DNA from 3 places in the Streptomyces sp. NPDC051921 genome. Region 1 is predicted to be linked to each of the others. Evidence: riboswitches for the same ligand, from Rfam matches in the RefSeq annotation. Region 1 holds a riboswitch; each other region holds the start of a gene.

Region 1 (5,997 bases):
TGCAGATCGCCGACCGGGCGGTCGGCGGCCAGTACTCCGACAACTTCTCGCTTCCCGGTGTGCAGTCCACCGAGGGACTCGACGTGCTGCAGGCGCACGATCCGTCCGCCGGCGGTTACGGCGCCCAGGTGGTCCTCAACAACCCCTCCGAGCCGCTCACCCAGGACGCCTCCACGGTGAACTCGGTGGTCGCGTCGCTCCAGAAGCTGCCCGACGTGCTCACCGTGCAGAACCCGCTGCCGCCGCCGGGCACACCCCCGCCGACCCCGCCCTCGGGCGTGCCCAACACGGGCCCGCTGTCCACCGACGGCAAGACCGCCTACATCACCATCCGCTTCAGCGTCCCGCCGTCCACCCTGGGCGACGACTACCTGAACGGCGTCGACGCGGCCGTACAGCCGCTGCGCGCCGCCGGAGTCGACGTCGAGTACGGCGGATCGCTCGGTGAACTGGCCAGGCCGGCGGCCGACGACCGCACCAGCGAGGCCATCGGCTTCGCCGTCGCGATCGTGGTGCTGCTGATCGGCTTCGGCAGCGTCATCGCCGCGGTCATGCCGCTGGTCACCGCCCTCATCGGGGCGATCTGCGGACTCGCGCTGCTCGGTCTGACGGCGGCGGCCTTCACCTTCGGCACGGTCTCGCCGACCCTGGCCACCATGATCGGACTGGGCGTCGGCATCGACTACGCGCTGTTCCTGATCACGCGTCACCGCCAGAACGTCATGAACGGGCACGATCCCGCCGAATCCGCGGGTCTGGCGACCACGACGAGCGGCCGGGCGGTCCTCGTCTCCGGCTGCACCGTGATCATCGCCCTGTCCGGGCTGTGGGTCTCCGGCGTCACCTTCATCGGCAAACTCGGCCTGGCGGCCGCCTTCACGGTCGTCACCGCCGTCATCGCCGCGCTCACCCTGGTCCCGGCCATGCTCGGACTCGTCGGGCGCCGCATCGACCGCTACCACGTGCGCAAACCCGTCGCGGAGACCGACGCGGAACCCGGTGCCACCGCGCACGGCACCTGGCACCGCTACGCCCAGCGGGTGGAGCGGCGGCCTTGGTACTTCCTGGTCGGCGGCGTGGTCGCGCTGGTCATCCTGGCCTTCCCGCTGCTCTTCATCCAGCTCGGGCACATCGGCGACGGCGCCGACCCCAAGTCGTTCACCGACCGGCGCGCCTACGACCTGATCTCCACGGCCTTCGGGCCGGGCGCCAACGGGCCGTTGACCCTCGTGGTGGACCAGACCGCGGTGCCGGCATCCGATCGCTCGGCGCTCGCCGGCAAGCTCCAGCAGTCGCTCGCCAACGTGCCCGACGCGGCCTCCATCACCCCCCTGCAGCCCACTTCCGACGGTGACGTGCTGATCGGCACCGCCTACTCGGTCGCCTCCCCGCAGGACGAGAAGACCACCCAGCTCACCAACCACCTCGTCGACGACGTGCTGCCGCAGGCGGTGGCCGGCACGGACGCGAAGACCTACGTCACCGGCACCACGGCTTCCCAGGTCGACTTCCTCGACATCGTCTCCAGCCGGCTGCCGTTGATCATCGCGGTGGTGGTGGCGCTCGCCTTCCTGGTCATCCTCATCGTCTTCCGAGGGCTCCTCGTGGCCGTCAAGGCCGCCGTCCTCAACGTGCTGTCCATCGCCGCCTCGTACGGCGTCGTCGTGGCCGTCTTCCAGTGGGGCTGGGGCGGTCCCGCGCTCGGCGTCTCCGGCAAGGTGCCCATCGAGAGCTACGTGCCGATGATGATGTTCGCCATCGTCTTCGGCCTCAGCATGGACTACGAGATCTTCCTGCTGTCCCGGGTGCGGGAGGCGTGGCTGCGCACAGGCGACGCCGAGGCGAGCGTCGCCCACGCCCTGGAGATCACCGCGAGGGTCATCACCTGTGCCGCACTGATCATGGTGAGCGTCTTCGCGGCCTTCATCGTGTCCGACAACATCGTCATCAAGATGCTCGGCCTGGGGCTCGCGGTCAGCGTCCTGATCGACGCCACCATCGTGCGGCTCCTGCTCGTCCCCGCCGTGATGACACTGCTGGGCAGCCGTGCCTGGTGGACGCCGCGCTGGCTCGACCGGATCCTGCCGCACCTCGACACCGAGGGCGAGGACATGGAGGCCGACGAGGAGCCCAGCCGCGCGCCCGCGCGCTGACCCACATCGTGCACATTCGGACAAAGAGGTAGATGTCCCGCTATTGAGCTCCAATGCCGGAATGCTGAAGGAATTCCGGCATTGGAGCTATTTCTCTGCCGTAGTGGTGCACGGTGCGGTGTGCGTGATCTGAGTCACGGCCATTTCGCCCCGGAGAGTGCTGCCGGGACGTCAGATGCGCGCTGTCGGGGAGGGGTTGGCGAGCACCGCGTGGGTGAGTGGATTGATCCTTTCTATTTCCCGGAATGATCCATTTGCTTTGATTAATTTCCGTCTTGTTTTCGCCGGATGAATTCGCTTACGGTCACCCGGCAACCGGACGGAAACGCCTCATCCTGCCGCCGCCCGGGAACCGCACACACGACCACTTCCGGCAGGAGCGGGGGACCCAGGTTCGCCGCCGTCCCCGGATACCGGGGCGGCTCGGGGTGAAGCCGTGCCTCATGCGCGGCCGGGCATCTCCAGCCCGAACCCGACAGCTCACCTCGCAGGCGGAGGAGAGGACCCCGCCATGCGTGGACACGCCAAGCACCGCCGTTCCAAGAAGTCCCCGTTCGCCCGCGGCATCGCGGCCGTCGGCATCACCGGCAGCGCCGCGCTGGCCCTGCCGCTGGCCGGCGCGACGACCGCCGGGGCGGTCACCCCGCAGGCGGCCCAGACCGTCGCAGTCGAAAAGGCCGCGGCTCGGGTGGCCCAGGTCGCGCAGGTGGCGAAGGCGCCCGGAACGGTGCGCTATTCCGTCGTCGCCGGCGACTCCCTTTCGAAGATCGCCCGGAAGTACGCGGTGAAGGGCGGCTGGAAGAAGGTCTACCGCGACAACAGGAGCGCCGTCGGTGCCGACCCGGCCCTCATCCGGCCCGGCATGCGGCTGACCGTCGACGCGACCGGCGCGGCGCTCTCCGGGGTCAAGCGCGCGGCGGCCCCGACCGCCACGAAGGCGAGCACCGGCGCGGGCGCGGGCGCCGCGGTCCAGGCGGCGGCGCCGGCGAAGGCGACCTCGTACCCGGACAACCTCGACGGATGGATCCGCGAGGCGCTGGACATCATGGCCAAGAAGGGCATCCCCGGCAGCTACGACGGCATCCACCGCAACATCATGCGCGAGTCGTCCGGCAACCCGCTGGCCATCAACAACTGGGACTCCAACGCCCTCGCCGGCACCCCCTCCAAGGGCCTGCTCCAGGTGATCGACCCGACCTTCCGGGCCTACCACGTCGAAGGCACGGCCAACGACCCGTACGACCCCGTCGCCAACATCACGGCGGCCTGCAACTACGCCGCCGACCGCTACGGCTCCATCGACAACGTCTTCGGCGCCTACTGACACCGCTGACAGAAGGACAGTGCTCCCGCACCGGCCGGCCGGGCCAGGTGCGGGAGCACTGTCGTGTCCGCCCCAGGAGTCCCTGGGGGCGGACGGATCAGGCGAGGGCGGCCACGGCGGTACCGGCGAAGGCGTGGTCCTGCTCCGGGGCGCCGCCGCCCACACCGACGGCGCCGATGAGCCGTCCGTCGCGGTGGACGGGCAGGCCGCCGGCGATGAAGAGCAGCGGCCGGTCGAGCGCGGTGGTGAGGCTGTGGAACGGGCCGTCCGGCTTGACCAGGTCCACCAGGTCGGCGGTGGGGGCGTCGAGCTGCAGGGCGGTGTACGCCTTGCGGGTGCTCGTCTCGCCGGAGATCAGCACCGCCCGGTCGTCGCGGCGGAAGGCGAGCAGGTGCCCGCCGGCGTCGAGCACGGTGACGCTGACGGCCACGCCGGCGGCCTCGGCGGCTCGGCGGGCGGTGGTGAGCAGGGTCTCGGCCTCGGCGGTGGTCAGCGGGGTGACGGCGGTGGTGCTCATGGCGCTTCTCCTGGGGGATGGGGTGCGGGAGGAGGGAAGGGGGCGTGGGGGAGGGGGTCAGTGGTGGACGAGGACGCGGGCGTCCGCCCCGGCGTCCGCGGCGGGGGCCGCGGGGGCCCGCCGCTCCAGCGCGGCGGACCAGACGGCGAGGCCGAGGGCGGCGGCGGCGAGGACGGCGCCGACCCAGTTCGGGGAGGTGTAGCCGAAGCCGGCGGCGATGACGAGGCCGCCGAGCCAGGCGGCGAGCGCGTTGCCGAGGTTGAAGGCACCGATGTTCACGGCGGAGGCCAGGGTGGGCGCGCCGTGTGCCTGGTCGAGGACGCGCTTCTGCAGCGGGGGCACCGTGGCGAAGCCGAGCGCTCCGACGAGGAGGATGGCGATCGCGGCGAGGACCTTGCTGTGGGCGGCCACGGTGAACAGCGCGAGGACGAGCGCGAGCCCGCCGAGGGTGGTGTACAGCAGGGGCATCAGCGCGCGGTCGGCGTACCGGCCGCCGAGCAGGTTTCCGAGGAACATGCCGACGCCGAAGAGGACCAGCAGCCAGGTGACCGCACCGTCGGAGTAGCCGGCGACCTCGGTCATCATCGGCGCGATGTATGTGATCGCGGCGAAGACGCCGCCGAAGCCGAGCACGGTCATCGCCATCGCGAGCAGCACCTGCGGGTTGCGGAACGCCTTCAGCTCGCGGCGCAGCTGGGCGCCCTCGGGGCGGGGCATGGCGGGAACGAGCCTGACGATGCCGAGCAGCCCGATCACACCGAGTGCGGCGACGATCGCGAAGGTGGTGCGCCAGCCGACCGCCTGGCCGATGAAGGTGCCGAGCGGCACGCCGACGATGTTGGCGACCGTCAGGCCGGTGAACATGGTGGCGATGGCGCCGGCCTTCTTGCCCGGCGCGACGAGGTCGGCGGCCACGACGGACCCGATGCCGAAGAACGAGCCGTGCGCGAGCGAGGCGATCACGCGGCCGGCCAGCATCGCCCCGAAGCTCGGGGCGAGGGCGGAGACCAGATTGCCGATCACGAACAGGCCCATCAGCAGCGTGAGCATCCGCTTGCGGCTCACCTTGTCGCCGAGGACGGTCAGCAGGGGCGCGCCGATGACGACGCCGAGCGCGTAGCCGGTGACCAGCAGGCCCGCGGTGGGGATGGAGACGCCGTAGTCGGCGGCGATCTCGGGCAGCAGTCCCATGACGACGAACTCGGTCGTGCCGACCCCGAAGGCCCCGACTGCCAGGGCGAGGAGTGCGAGCGGCATGGCTCAACCCTTTCATGATTGCTTGAGTGGGCTCTCTATGTGCCTCCACAATAATTGCATACGCGCGATAAGTGCAATCGCGGGGTAGTCGGGGCGCTCACGCCCGCGCCACGGGTCGTCCACCGGGCCAGGGCGCGGCACGCCCGTCACCCGACCGCCCCACACGACGGTGAGCCGGTCCGGTGCGCGGCGGGTCGCGTGGTACCACGTCCAGAACACCCGGTGACCGCCACGATGCCGACGCAAGTCGGGCCAAGGAGCTGATAGGCATGTCGGCCGACAGCCCCGCCGGAGCACCGGACGAGCCGCCTCCGGATCCCTTCGCCCTGGTCAGGACCCGCGGATACGTCGGGCTCCTGGTCATGGCGGCGGCTCTCGGCGTGCCGATCTCCGCGGCCGCGTACGGCTTCCTCGCCCTGGTCGACGAGCTCCAGCCGTGGACCTACACCAGCCTGCCCAAGGCCCTGGGCTTCCGGACGACCCCTCCCTGGTGGCCGCTGCCGCTGCTCGCCGTCGCGGGCCTGCTGGTCGGAGCGACCATCCGCTACCTTCCCGGCATCGGCGGCCACAGGCCCGCCGAGGGATTGTCGACGAGCGGCGCCCCGAAACCGCGCGAGCTTCCGGGAATCCTCCTCGCCGCCGTGGCCACGCTGGCCCTCGGCGCCGTGCTCGGTCCCGAGGCGCCCCTCATCGCCCTCGGCAGCGGCACGGCCGTCTGGCTCGTACGCCTGCTCAAGCCGGACCTG
Region 2 (5,997 bases), on a different contig from region 1:
GCGACGGCCGCGATGTGTTCGAGGAGGGCGGAGGCGACGCCGCGCCCCTGGTGCGCGTCCTGGACGAGGAAGGCGACCTCGGCCTCGTCGGCGGGGAACGAGGCGGGGCGCCCCAGCTCGTTGATGCGGTCGTACCGCACCGTGGCGATGAACTCGCCGCCCACCGTCGCCGCGAGTCCCACGCGGTCCACGAAGTCGTGGTGGGTGAAGCGGTGGACGTCCTTGGCGGAGAGGCGCGGGTAGGGCGCGAAGAAGCGGTAGTACTTCGACTCGTCGGAGACCTGCTCGTAGAAGCTGACCAGCCGGTCGGCGTCGTCGGCGGTGATGGGCCGGATGCGGGCGGTGCCGCCGTCACGGAGGACCACGTCCGCTTCCCAGTGGTCGGGATACGCGTGTTCCGACTGCTCCGACTGCTCCGACGCGCTCTGCATGGGGCAAGCGTACGGCCGGGATACGACAGTGGCACCGGTCGCGCGGCGCCTGCCCGCCGTGCAAGGTGAGGAGGACCGAAGGGCCCGCCCCGGCCGGGACCGAAGGCCGGTAGGAGCACGTCGCCACCCGTGAGAGACTGGTCTAGACAACCGCTGAAAGTTGAAGGGCAACCACCATGGCTGAGCGCCGCGTCAACGTCGGCTGGGCCGAGGGCCTGCACGCCCGCCCCGCCTCCATCTTCGTCCGTGCCGCCACGGCCGCCGGCGTCCCCGTGACGATCGCCAAGGCCGAAGGCAACCCGGTGAACGCCGCGTCCATGCTCGCGGTGCTCGGCCTGGGGGCCCAGGGCGGCGAGGAGATCGTGCTCGCTTCGGACGCCGACGGCGCCGAGGCCGCGCTCGACCGCCTGGCGAAGCTGGTGGCCGAGGGTCTCGAGGAGCTCCCCGAGACCGTCTGACCCGTCTCCTCCCCGACGACGGATCGCGAGGAAGCCGTACCTGCCGGAATTCCGGAGGGTACGGCTTCTTTTTTCGCCCGTTCCCGACGGGATGTGAGATCCCTGGAAGGTGACTTCCGAGCACGCGCCGTAAGGCGGTCGCGGTACACGGTCACCGTGGGCCGGAAATTGCACGCCGGGTCATCGTCGGAAATTGCACGCCACGTCGCCGAAGAATTCGGACAGCGCACATGACGCCCAAGAATTCCTCACTTCTTTGTATACGGCGCCCGTGTTAATTCCGAGGACTCGCCATGTTGACGACATGTTGCGAAGGCCTCACGCCTGGTCGGGCCGCCTGTTTCAGGCGGTGCAGCGGCAGGGTGTGCTCCACGTGGAGCGCGGTCAGGCCGCGGGCCCGCTCGGCGTCCCCGCGCGCGACCGCGTCCACGATCTGGCCGTGCTCGGCCCAGGCCTCCACCGGGCGCTCCGAGGGCTCGACCGCGTACATCCAGGCGATCTTGTGCCGCAGCTGGGTGAGCAGCGCCGTGAGCGGCGGGCTGCCCGAGGCCTGCGCCAGGGTCTCGTGGAACCAGCCGCCGAGCGAGGCCAGGTCCTCGCCCCGGCCGCGCCTGGCGCGCTCCTGCCCCAGCCTGACCAGGCCGCGCAGGACCTTGAGGTGGGCCTCGGTGCGCCGCTGCGCCGCCCTGGCGGCCCCCAGGGGCTCCAGCAGGGAGCGCATGTCGAGCAGATCGGCGGCCTCCTGCTCGGTGGGCTCGGCGACATGGGCGCCGGCGTGCCGGCGGCTGACCACGAAGCCCTCGGACTCCAGGGTGCGCAGGGCCTCGCGAACCGGGACGCGGGAGACGCCGTAGCGGCGGGCGAGCTGTTCCTCCGTGAGTCTGGCGCCCCGCGCGTACACCCCGGAGACGATGTCGTCCCGGATCGCCGTGCATACCGAGTGCGCGGGAATGCGCATGTCCGACCTCCGCTTTTGTCCGCGCGAAACACCGTCGAGCATCGCCTGTCCGGCGACTCTATTGCAGGACGCCGGAATTTCCGATGGCGCCCGTGGGAAACGGACGCAAAAAAGCCCCGGCTCGTTTCGAGCCGGGGCTTTCGCGCGGGATTCGACCGTCAGACGTTCACGCCGCGGGAGCGCAGGTAGCTGATCGGGTTGATGTCCGAGCCGTAGTCGGCGCCGGTGCGCGCCTCGAAGTGGAGGTGCGGGCCGGTGGAGTTGCCGGAGGAGCCCGAGACGCCGATCTGCTCGCCCGGGGTGACCTTCTGGCCGACGTGGACCTGGATCGCGGAGAGGTGGCCGTACTGCGTGTACGTGCCGTCGTTCATCCGGATCACGATGTTGTTGCCGTACGCGCCGCCCCAGCCGGCCTCGACGACGGTGCCGGAGCCGACGGAGACGACCTTGGTGCCGTAGGCGGCGTGGAAGTCGATGCCGGTGTGGCTGCCGGAGGACCAGATCGAGCCACCGGTCTTGTAGCCGGTGCTCACGTACGAACCGGCCACGGGGAGCTGGAAGGACGCCAGGCGCTTGCGCTCAGCCTCGCGGGCGGCGCGCTCCTTGGCCGCGCGGATCTCCTTGGCGCGGGCCTCGGCCTTGCGCTTCGCCTCGGCGGCGGCCCTGGCGCGGGCGGCGGCCTCGTAGGCCTCCTCCTCCTGCGCGGCGGCCTGGGCGTCGACCCGCTGGGCGAGGGACTCCTCGGTGATCACCTGGGTGAGACCGGTGTCCTCGACGGAGGGCTCCTCCGTGTCGGCGGCGAGCGCCGGGGAGGCGAGGGTGCCGATGACGCCGGTGGTGGCGAGGGCCGCCACGCCGGCGATGCCCGCGCCGCGGCGCGCCATTCGGCTCGGACCACGATGCTTCCCGGTGGCACGGGTGAACGCCATGTAGTGGCTGATCCTTTCCTTCCCTCTCGCCTACCGGGTTAGCTGACGGGTTCGGAGCAGGAAGGTCTCCTACGGGCCCCTCCGCGTCGAGCGAAGGCGTCCGATTCACCCCAGGGGACTACGTGTGGGTCCCCGGCTCCCCAGGCTCGCGCCTTGCGGGGACTCGGCGATGACTGTCCGTTGCCGCGGATGCGGCGTGGTGCAAACGGCCGGACAGCCGGGTCGACGCTAGGCGGATCTTCTGTCAATCGCCAAACAGACGCGCCAGTTTGTAAGACATGCCACAGGGCATTCAGTCACACTCGTCCTCAATACGGACAAAGAGGAGGACCCCGGCGAAGCGGGTCGTCGGGGCCCTCGTCCGTGCGTGACGGCGGCTCAATCAGCCGGTGACGACGGTCACTTCCCCGATGCCGAGGGCCCGCACCGGCTCCTCGATCTGCGCCGCGTCGCCGACCAGGACGGTGACGAGCCGGTCCACCGGGAAGGCGTTGACCACGGCGGCGGTCGCCTCCACGGTCCCCGTCTCGGCGAGCCGCGCGTACAACTGGGCCTGGAAGTCGTCCGGGAGGTGCTGCTCGACCTGGTCGGCGAGCGTGCCGGCGACGGAGGCGGCCGTCTCGTACTTGAGCGGAGCGACACCGACCAGGTTCTGCACGGCGACATCACGCTCGGCGTCCGTCAGCCCCTCGGCCGCGAGGGTGCGCAGCACCTTCCACAGGTCGTCAAGTGCGGGGCCGGTGTTGGGGGTGTCGACGGAGCCGCTGATGGCGAGCATCGACGCACCGTGGCCCTCGCCGTCGGAGCGCAGCACCTGGCCGAAGGCGCGCACGCCGTAGGTGTACCCCTTCTCCTCGCGCAGGACGCGGTCCAGTCGGGAGGTGAGGGTGCCGCCGAGGCAGTACGTGCCGAGCACCTGGGCCGGCCACACGCGGTCGTGGCGGTCGGCGCCGACGCGGCCGATGAGCAGCTGCGTCTGGACGGCGCCCGGGCGGTCCACGATGACGACCCGGCCGGTGTCGTCGGCGGTGATGGGCGGCATCGGGCGCGGCGCGGCCGGGGCGCCCGTCCAGGCGCCCAGGGTCTCGTCGAGCACCTTGTCCAGCTCGACGTCGGTGAGGTCGCCGACGACGACGGCGGTGGCCGCGGCCGGCCGCACGTGCGCGTCGAAGAAGGCGCGGACGGCGGCGGCGTCGATCGCCTCGACGGTCTCCTCGGTGCCCTGACGCGGCCGGGACATGCGCGCGGTGGCCGGGAACAGTTCCTTGGAGAGCTGCTTGGCCGCGCGGCGTGCCGGGTTGGCCGTCTCGTGCGGGATCTCGTCCAGCCGGTTGCGCACCAGGCGCTCGACCTCGGACTCGGCGAACGCCGGGGCGATCAGGGCCTCGGAGAGCAGGCCGAGCGCCTTGGGCAGCCGGGAGACCGGGACCTCCAGCGAGACCCGGACGCCGGGGTGGTCGGCGTGCGCGTCGAGGGTGGCGCCGCAGCGCTCCAGCTCGGCGGCGAACTCCTCGGCGGAGTGCTGGTCGGTGCCCTCGGACAGGGCCCGGGCCATGATCGTGGCGACGCCGTCCAGGCCCTCGGGCTCGGCGTCGAGCGGGGCGTCGACAAAGATCTCGACGGCGACCACCTGCTGGCCGGGACGGTGGCAGCGCAGCACGGTGAGGCCGTTGTCGAGCGCGCCGCGCTCCGGGGCCGGGAAGGCCCAGGGCCTGGCCGCGCCCGGCTGGGGCTGCGGGTGGAAGGTCATGCTCGTCAAAGACGCGGCAGCGTCGGTCACTGGTCCGCCCCCTCTTCCTCGTCGCTGTCGTCGGCGTTCTCGGGTCCCACCGGCTCGTAGACCAGGACGGCGCGGTTGTCCGGGCGCAGCCGGGCCTTGGCGACCTCCTGCACCTCCTCGGCGGTGACCTCCAGGACCCGGTTGACGGCGGTCAGGGCCAGCTGCGGGTCGCCGAACAGCACCGCGTAACGGCACAGTTCGTCGGCCCGGCCGGCGACCGTGCCGAGCCGGTCCAGCCATTCGCGCTCCAGCTGGGCCTGGGCGCGCTCCATCTCCTCGGGCGTCGGGCCCTCCGCGGCGAACCGCGCCAGCTCCTCGTCGACGGCCGTCTCGATCTGCGGGACCTCGACGCCGCCGGAGGTCTTGACGTCCAGCCAGCCCAGGGAGGGCGCGCCGGCGAGCCGCAGCAGGCCGAAGCCGGCGGCCACGGCGGTGCGGTCGCGGCGGACCAGGCGGTTGTGCAGACGGGAGGACTCGCCGCCACCGAGGATGGTCAGGGCCAGGTCGGCCGCGTCGCAGGCGCGCGTGCCGTCGTGCGGCAGGCGGTAGGCGGCCATCAGCGCGCGGGCCGGGACCTCCTCCTCGATCACCTCGCGCAGCTGCTCGCCGATGACCTCGGGCAGGTCGCCGGGGCGCGGCTCGGGCTTGCCGTCGTGACCGGGGATGGAGCCGAAGTACTTCTCGACCCAGGCGAGGGTCTGCTCCGGGTCGATGTCGCCGACGACCGACAGCACCGCGTTGTTCGGCGCGTAGTACGTACGGAAGAAGTTCCGCGCGTCTTCCAGGGTGGCGGCGTCCAGGTCGGCCATCGAGCCGATCGGCGTGTGGTGGTAGGGGTGGCCGTCGGGATACGCGAGGGCGGTGAGCCGCTCGAACGCGGTGCCGTACGGCACGTTGTCGTAGCGCTGGCGGCGCTCGTTCTTGACGACGTCCCGCTGGTTCTCCATGGACTCGTCGTCGAGGGCCGCGAGCAGCGAGCCCATGCGGTCGGCCTCCAGCCAGAGCGCCAGCTCCAGCTGGTGCGTGGGCATGGTCTCGAAGTAGTTGGTGCGCTCGAAGCTCGTGGTGCCGTTGAGCGAGCCGCCGGCGCCCTGCACCAGCTCGAAGTGCCCGTTGCCGTGGACCTGCTTCGAACCCTGGAACATCAGGTGCTCGAAGAGGTGGGCGAGCCCGGTGCGGCCGTGGACCTCGTGACGCGAGCCGACGTCGTACCAGAGGCAGACCGCGGCGACCGGGGTCAGGTGGTCCTCGGACAGCACCACGCGCAGGCCGTTGGCCAGCCGGTGCTCGGTCGCTGTCAGGCCGCCGGAGCCGGCCTCGGCCGTGGCCGTGTGACCCATGGGCATGTACGTCCCTTCGATCGCGATGTGGAAAAGTCCTGCCACTGTATGCAAGCGCGTCGACACCTGGCGAAGTTCCCGCCCGTTCGTGATGTCCCTCT
Region 3 (5,997 bases), on a different contig from region 1:
CGCTCGGCCTGGCCGTCGGAGAGCAGACCGAGGCAGGCGCACACCTCGATGCCCTCGTTCTGCTCCTTGATCGCCTCGATGGTCTTGCCGACCCGCTCGACGTCACGGTCCGTCGGACCGCGACCGCTCGCCACCAGGCAGACCCGCTTCGCGCCGCCCGCGACACCGGCCGCCGCCGCGGCCGACGCCTCGTCGGGCTTCAGCCACGTGTACTTGAGGATGCCCGCGGTCGAGCCGAGCCGCTGCGAACAGTACGAGCAGTCCTCGGGGCACAGCCCCGACTTCAGATTGACGAGATAGTTGAGCTTCACCCGTCGCCCGAACCACTGGCGGCGCACCTTGCCGGCCGCGGTCACCACATCGAGCAGGTCGTCGTCGGATGTCGCCAGGACGGCGAGCGCTTCTTCACGGGTCGGCAGCTCGCGCCGCAGCCCCTTCTCCACCAGGGTGTTCAGCAGGTCCATAAGGGCTGATCCTTACCTACGGCGGCCACCGGGGCCAAGGAAGAGAAGAACAAACCGACCGCTTTGAAGTGTGTGTATGGCCACACCCTGCCCTCGGGCCCGGACCGTTAGGGTCTGTGGGCTGCCTACAAAAGGATCTGCCATGCCGCCGTACGCCGAGGACCCGCAGGACGTGCAGGACCCGAGCGAGGGCCCCGACCCGCGCCGGACCGCCTTCGCCTGGACCGAGGCCGCGGCACGGCAGCGCGCGGAGGCGGGTCTCGTACGGACCCTGCGGCCACGGGCGGCCGAGTCGGAGCTGCTGGACCTCGCGAGCAACGACTACCTCGGCCTCACCCGCCGCCCGGAGATCACCGAGGCGGCGGCCGAGGCGGCCCGCCGCTGGGGCGCGGGCTCCACCGGCTCACGGCTCGTCACCGGCTCGACGCGGCTGCACGCCCGCCTGGAGCGCGAGCTCGCCGAGTTCTGCGGGTTCGAGGCGGCGCTCGTCTTCTCCTCCGGCTACACCGCCAACCTGGCCGCCCTCACCGCGCTCTCCTCCCGGGACGGCCTGATCGTCTCGGATTCCGGCAACCACGCCTCGATCGTCGACGGCTGTCGGCTGTCCCGGGCCGAGACGGCGGTCGTCCCGCACGCCGACCCGGAGGCCGTCGCCAAGACCCTCGGCGCGCACCCGGGCCGCCGGGGGCTCGCGGTCAGCGACTCCGTCTTCTCGGTCGACGGTGACAAGGCCCCCCTCGCGGCGCTCGCGGCGGCCTGCCGGGCGCACGGCGCGGGCCTCGTCGTCGACGACGCGCACGGCCTCGGGGTGCTCGGCGACGGCGGGCGCGGCGCCCTCCACGAGGCGGGGCTCGCGGGCGCCCCGGACGTCGTCGCCACGCTCACCCTCTCCAAGTCGCTCGGCAGCCAGGGCGGCGCCGTGCTCGGCCCGGCCCGCGTGATCGAGCACCTGGTGAACGCGGCCCGCACCTTCATCTTCGACACGGGCCTCGCCCCGGCCGCCACGGGCGCCGCCCTGGCGAGCCTGCGGCTGATCGCGGCCGAGCCGGCACTGGCGGCCCGGTCCCGTACGGTCGCGACCACGCTCCACCGCCTCCTCAGCGACGCCGGCCTGACCGCCGTACGCCCCGACGCGGCCGTGGTCTCGGTCCGCGCCCCGGGTCCGAACGAGGCCCTCCGCTGGGCCGCCGACTGCCGAGAACTCGGCCTCGCCGTCGGCTGCTTCCGCCCCCCGTCGGTCCCGGACGGCATCTCCCGTCTCCGTCTGACCGCCCGCGCGGACCTCACCGACGCCGAGATCGGGCGCGCGGTCGCGACGATCCTCCGCACGGCCCCGGAGGGCGCGGCGGTCTGAGATCCACCGCCGACAGGACCGGCCGCGTCAGGGGACTCCTGGTCGTTCGGGCGCGGGCGGGGGCTCGGGGTCCTGGTCGTTCGGGCGCGGGCGGTGGCTCGGAATCCTGGCCGTCCCGGCGCGGGTGTCCGCCCGGGGCAGGGATCCTGGGGCGTCCGGCCGCAACCGCGTCGGCCGTCGCGCTCGTCCTACAGCGCACCATGCCGAGCCTCAACGCACCCCTCCCAGACCTGCTGACCTCGTCCTTCCGCCGCCTGCTCGCCTTCGCGTGGGGGCAGACCCGGGCCTGCGCCTTCGCGATCGCGCTGCTGTCGGGGGTGGCGGCGTCCACGCTGCTGCCCGGGCTCCCGGTGGCCCGTTACGACCTGCTCGTCGTGTACGGCGTGCTGCTCACCCTGCTCTTCTGGCTGCGCGGCTGGGAGTCGGGGCGTGACGTCGCCGTCATCGCCGTCTGCCATGTCATCGGCCTGGCCTTCGAGCTGGTGAAGGTGTCGCTCGGCTCGTGGAGCTACCCCGAGCCGGCGGTGCTGAAGTTCGCCGGCGTCCCGTTGTACGGCGGCTTCCTCTACGCGGCCGTCGGCAGTTACGTCTGCCGGGCCTGGCACCTCTTCGACCTCGAGCTGGTCCGCTACCGGCCGCGGTCCACGGCGGTGGTGGCCGCGGCGATCTACCTGAACTTCTTCACCCACCACTGGCTGCCGGACGCGCGCTGGCCACTGGCCGCGGTGCTGCTGGCCGTCACGGCGGGCACCTCCGTGCGGTTCACGGTGCGCGGTGCCCGCCTGCGGATGCCGCTGGCCCTGTCCTTCGTGCTGATCGGCTTCTTCCTGTGGCTGGCGGAGAACCTCGCCACGTACGTGGGCGCCTGGCGCTACCCGTACCAGCTCCACGGGTGGCAGCCCGTCGGCGTGGAGAAGTTCGGCGCATGGTCGCTGCTGATCAGCATCACCTTCGTCCTGGCCGCGGCCACCCGCCGCACGGCGGATCGCTAAGGGGCGTCTTCCCCGGCCTCGCCCCTGCGGCCGTGGGGACGGCGCTGCTCCTCGCGGCCCAGCCCGGGGGACTGGCGCTTGGCGTCCATGCCGTGCGTGTCGGACGCGGCGGCGCCGCGACGGCCGCGTACCGCTTCCTCGGCCTCCCGGCGGGCCTCGGCGTCGCCGCTCTCCCCGACGGCCTCGGACGGTGTGGTGCGGGGCGGCGCGTCCGCGGGAAGCGTGCGCCGGCGCTCGTGGTGGCTCATGTTCGTCCTCCGGATTCGTACGCCGAACGGGTGGGACGTGCAGGCGGCTGCCCGGTGGTCTCAGGCGGAAACGCCGGGCGCGGCGGCGAGCACGAACGGGTGGCCGGCCGGGTCGGTACAGCGCCGCAGGGCGGAGCGCCGGTCGAGGCGGGTGCCGTCGACCTCGGCCGCCACCGGCCGCGCGCCCAGGCCGATGGCCTCCCGCTCGGCCTCGTCGAGGGCCTCGGGGGCGACCAGGATCCACAAGTGGGCCTGCTGGGAGTCCTCCGGCCGGGGCCAGCTGGGCGGAGCCTGGCCGGGGTCGCGGTGGATGCCGAGGGCGACGCCCGTGGGGGAGGAGACCAGGACCAGGTCGGGGTCGCCCTCGGCCGGTTCGGCGGTGCCGCCCAGCAGGGCGGCGTAGAAGCGGGCGAGGGGCTCGGGATCGCTGCTGTCGAGGACGAGGAGGGTGCTCTTGGAGACGCTCATACGGCTCGTGTGCCCGCTCAAGAGCCCTGCAGGCACGCCGAGTCGGGATCCGGTCGCCCGTCGGACGGTTCACCGCTTCGGGCGATAGATATCCGTACATCTTGGTGGATCGCCGTCGGCGCGGCACGATCGGTGGCAGTCTGGCGCTCAGCGCAATCCGGGCCGGGCCCGGTGGGAAAGGGACGGCGTCGCCATGGCAGACCACCAGGAAGCAACCGTGACGCTGCCGAGCGATCCCGCCTCGGTGTCCACCGCGCGGAGGTACGTCGCCGAGGTGCTCACCTCCTGGGGGCTGGGGAGCGCGAGCGACACGGCGGAAACGGTCCGCCTGATCGTCTCCGAACTGGCGACCAATGCCGTGCTGCACACCTTCGGCCAGTCGCCCCACTTCACCGTCGAGATCCGTCTCGAACGCGACGAGCAGCTGCACATCGGTGTGACCGACAGCCATCCGCGCTGGCCCCGGCGCCTCCCGGCGGCCGTACAGCAGGACAACGGGCGTGGCATGGTCATCATCCGCTCGCTCACCGCCGAGGCCGGCGGCCGCCTCTCGGTCAAGCCGACGGCCGAGGGCGGCAAGACGGTCTGGATCAACCTGCCCTGGACGGCCCCGACGCTGACGCCCCGGTAGGTCCCCCGCGCCGCCCCGCGGCCGCCCGCCCCCGGTGCCACGACCCGGGGACGGGGACGCGCGGGGCAGGGGACGCGGGGCGGGGGCCACGGGGACGCGGCCTCGGGCGGGGCAGGGGCCCGGCCGGCCGGGCGGCCTGCGGCGGGGTCCGCGGGTCAGCGGACGCGGCCGTACAGCACCTTCGACGACCAGATCCTGTCGAGCTTCACCCACGAACCGGTCTTCGGGGAGTGCCAGATCTTGTTGTTACCCGCGTAGATTCCGACGTGGTACACCCTTCCGCCGGAATGGAAGAAGACGAGGTCCCCCTTCTGCCGGCTGGACGCCGAGATGTGTCGTGTCTTGTTGTACTGCTGCTGCGCGGTGCGGGGCAGCGTCTTGCCCGCCTTCTTGTACGAGTAGAGCGTGAGGCCCGAGCAGTCGAATCTGCTGGGGCCCGAGGCGCCGTACTTGTAAGGCGATCCCTTCTTCGAGGCGGCGATGCCCAGTGCCGTGTTGGCGTACGAGCTCGCGGCCTGGGCCTCCGGCGCCGCTCCTGGGGCGAGCAGCGTGCCGCCGACGGCGGCGAGGGTGAGAGCCGAGACGGCTCCGGCCCGGGACAGCAGGGACGGGACATGAATCTGCGCAGTCATGCGCAACCCTTCGTCAGCCGCCTGCGAAGGATGACCTGTCGGGTTCGGGCTGGCGAAGATGCCCGGCCGCGGCTGCGGCTTCACCCCGAGGGACATCACCCTTGCGGGCACGTCCCGTGTTGCTCGGGTCCTCCACTCCTGCCGATCCACTCCTGTCGACCAGACGTCCGGGACAGCGGCAGGACTCGGCGTCCGCCCGGACCGCCCCGCCTCGGGTGGCGGGGGCTTGTCGTCGACAGGGATCTTGACTCACAGTCGGGCCGAAATCCGAGCTGAAACGGCGATATGTGAGGCTCCTCACGACTGATCCATTCGAGTGGACAGTCAGGTTTCGCGATCTTCGGAGGTTTGGCCGACGAGCCCTTCACCAGGCATGGAATGCCCGATTCCGCCAGATGCGTACACCTGTTGCGCAACTTACCTGAGCTCCATGTCGATTCATCGACTACGCCGAACGGGGGAGCGATTCTGCGGTGTGGGTGCCCCGAGTGGACCTCGACACGACACGCGGCTCTGTCAACTCTCCTGTTCTCCGGGGACGGTGACGCGGCCCGAGCGGCGTTCGCCGTCCAACACCCTTAGCGCACGCGCCAATGTGGCCGCGTGCACCTCGGCCTCGCCCCGCATATGCATGAGCGTCAGGGCGTCCCGGAGCGCCGTCGCCCGTCCGACCAGGGCCTGCGCGGCCCGCAGTGCCCCATAGGTATGCGAACCCCTGGATGGATTGATCCTTCCCAGCAGGTCGACGACTTCGAGGTAGGCGTCGACGAACTCGCCCTCGGCGCGCGTCAGTGCGGGCAGCGGCGGCAGCTCCGGGACCATGGCCGGCTCAGCCCTCGCCGGCGGCGCCGGCGGACGCGCGGCGGCTCGTCACCACGTGGTCCAGCAGCCCGTACTCCCGCGCTCCCGGCGCGTCGAGGACGGTGGTCCGGTCGATGTCGGCGTCGACCCGGTCGCGGTCCTGTCCGGTGTGCTCGGCGAGCAGTCCGGCGACCAGTGCGCGCTGCCGCAGCAATTCCCGCGCGTGGATGTCGAGATCGCTGGGCTGTCCCTGCAACGGCTCGTCGAGCGCGGGCTGCTGGAGGACGATCCTGGCTCCCGGCAACGCGAGCCGGCGCCCCGGTGAGCCGGCGGCCAGCAGTACCGCGGCGGGGCCGACGGCCTGGCCGAGACACGTGGTCTCCACCTCGCACGAGACCGTGCGGATC

The links. A riboswitch is a leader RNA that binds a small molecule or an ion and turns the genes downstream of it on or off. The one in region 1 is predicted to bind cyclic di-AMP.
Region 2: another riboswitch for cyclic di-AMP. It lies ahead of AB0M16_RS09715 (M23 family metallopeptidase); the one in region 1 lies ahead of AB0M16_RS06195 (LysM peptidoglycan-binding domain-containing protein).
Region 3: another riboswitch for cyclic di-AMP. It lies ahead of AB0M16_RS22820 (C40 family peptidase); the one in region 1 lies ahead of AB0M16_RS06195 (LysM peptidoglycan-binding domain-containing protein).

The regions. Positions count from the first base shown of each region.
Region 1 covers NZ_JBFAXU010000003.1:329,276-335,272, forward strand. Annotated here, with positions in the region: gene AB0M16_RS06190 (MMPL family transporter) at 1-2,153, shown strand, start outside; cyclic di-AMP (ydaO/yuaA leader) riboswitch at 2,505-2,660, shown strand; gene AB0M16_RS06195 (LysM peptidoglycan-binding domain-containing protein) at 2,665-3,477, shown strand; gene AB0M16_RS06200 (heme-binding protein) at 3,575-3,994, opposite strand; gene AB0M16_RS06205 (MFS transporter) at 4,052-5,251, opposite strand; gene AB0M16_RS06210 (chloride channel protein) at 5,521-5,997, shown strand, end outside.
Region 2 covers NZ_JBFAXU010000005.1:279,348-285,344, forward strand. Annotated here, with positions in the region: gene AB0M16_RS09700 (GNAT family N-acetyltransferase) at 1-431, opposite strand, end outside; gene AB0M16_RS09705 (HPr family phosphocarrier protein) at 608-889, shown strand; gene AB0M16_RS09710 (GntR family transcriptional regulator) at 1,164-1,847, opposite strand; gene AB0M16_RS09715 (M23 family metallopeptidase) at 2,006-2,776, opposite strand; cyclic di-AMP (ydaO/yuaA leader) riboswitch at 2,789-2,955, opposite strand; gene AB0M16_RS09720 (pitrilysin family protein) at 3,159-4,556, opposite strand; gene AB0M16_RS09725 (pitrilysin family protein) at 4,553-5,902, opposite strand.
Region 3 covers NZ_JBFAXU010000017.1:106,788-112,784, reverse strand. Annotated here, with positions in the region: gene bioB (biotin synthase BioB) at 1-464, opposite strand, end outside; gene AB0M16_RS22845 (8-amino-7-oxononanoate synthase) at 607-1,818, shown strand; gene AB0M16_RS22840 (DUF817 domain-containing protein) at 2,019-2,810, shown strand; gene AB0M16_RS22835 (hypothetical protein) at 2,807-3,058, opposite strand; gene AB0M16_RS22830 (VOC family protein) at 3,119-3,526, opposite strand; gene AB0M16_RS22825 (ATP-binding protein) at 3,720-4,157, shown strand; gene AB0M16_RS22820 (C40 family peptidase) at 4,313-4,789, opposite strand; cyclic di-AMP (ydaO/yuaA leader) riboswitch at 4,793-4,990, opposite strand; gene AB0M16_RS22815 (hypothetical protein) at 5,306-5,611, opposite strand; gene AB0M16_RS22810 (ATP-dependent Clp protease proteolytic subunit) at 5,619-5,997, opposite strand, start outside.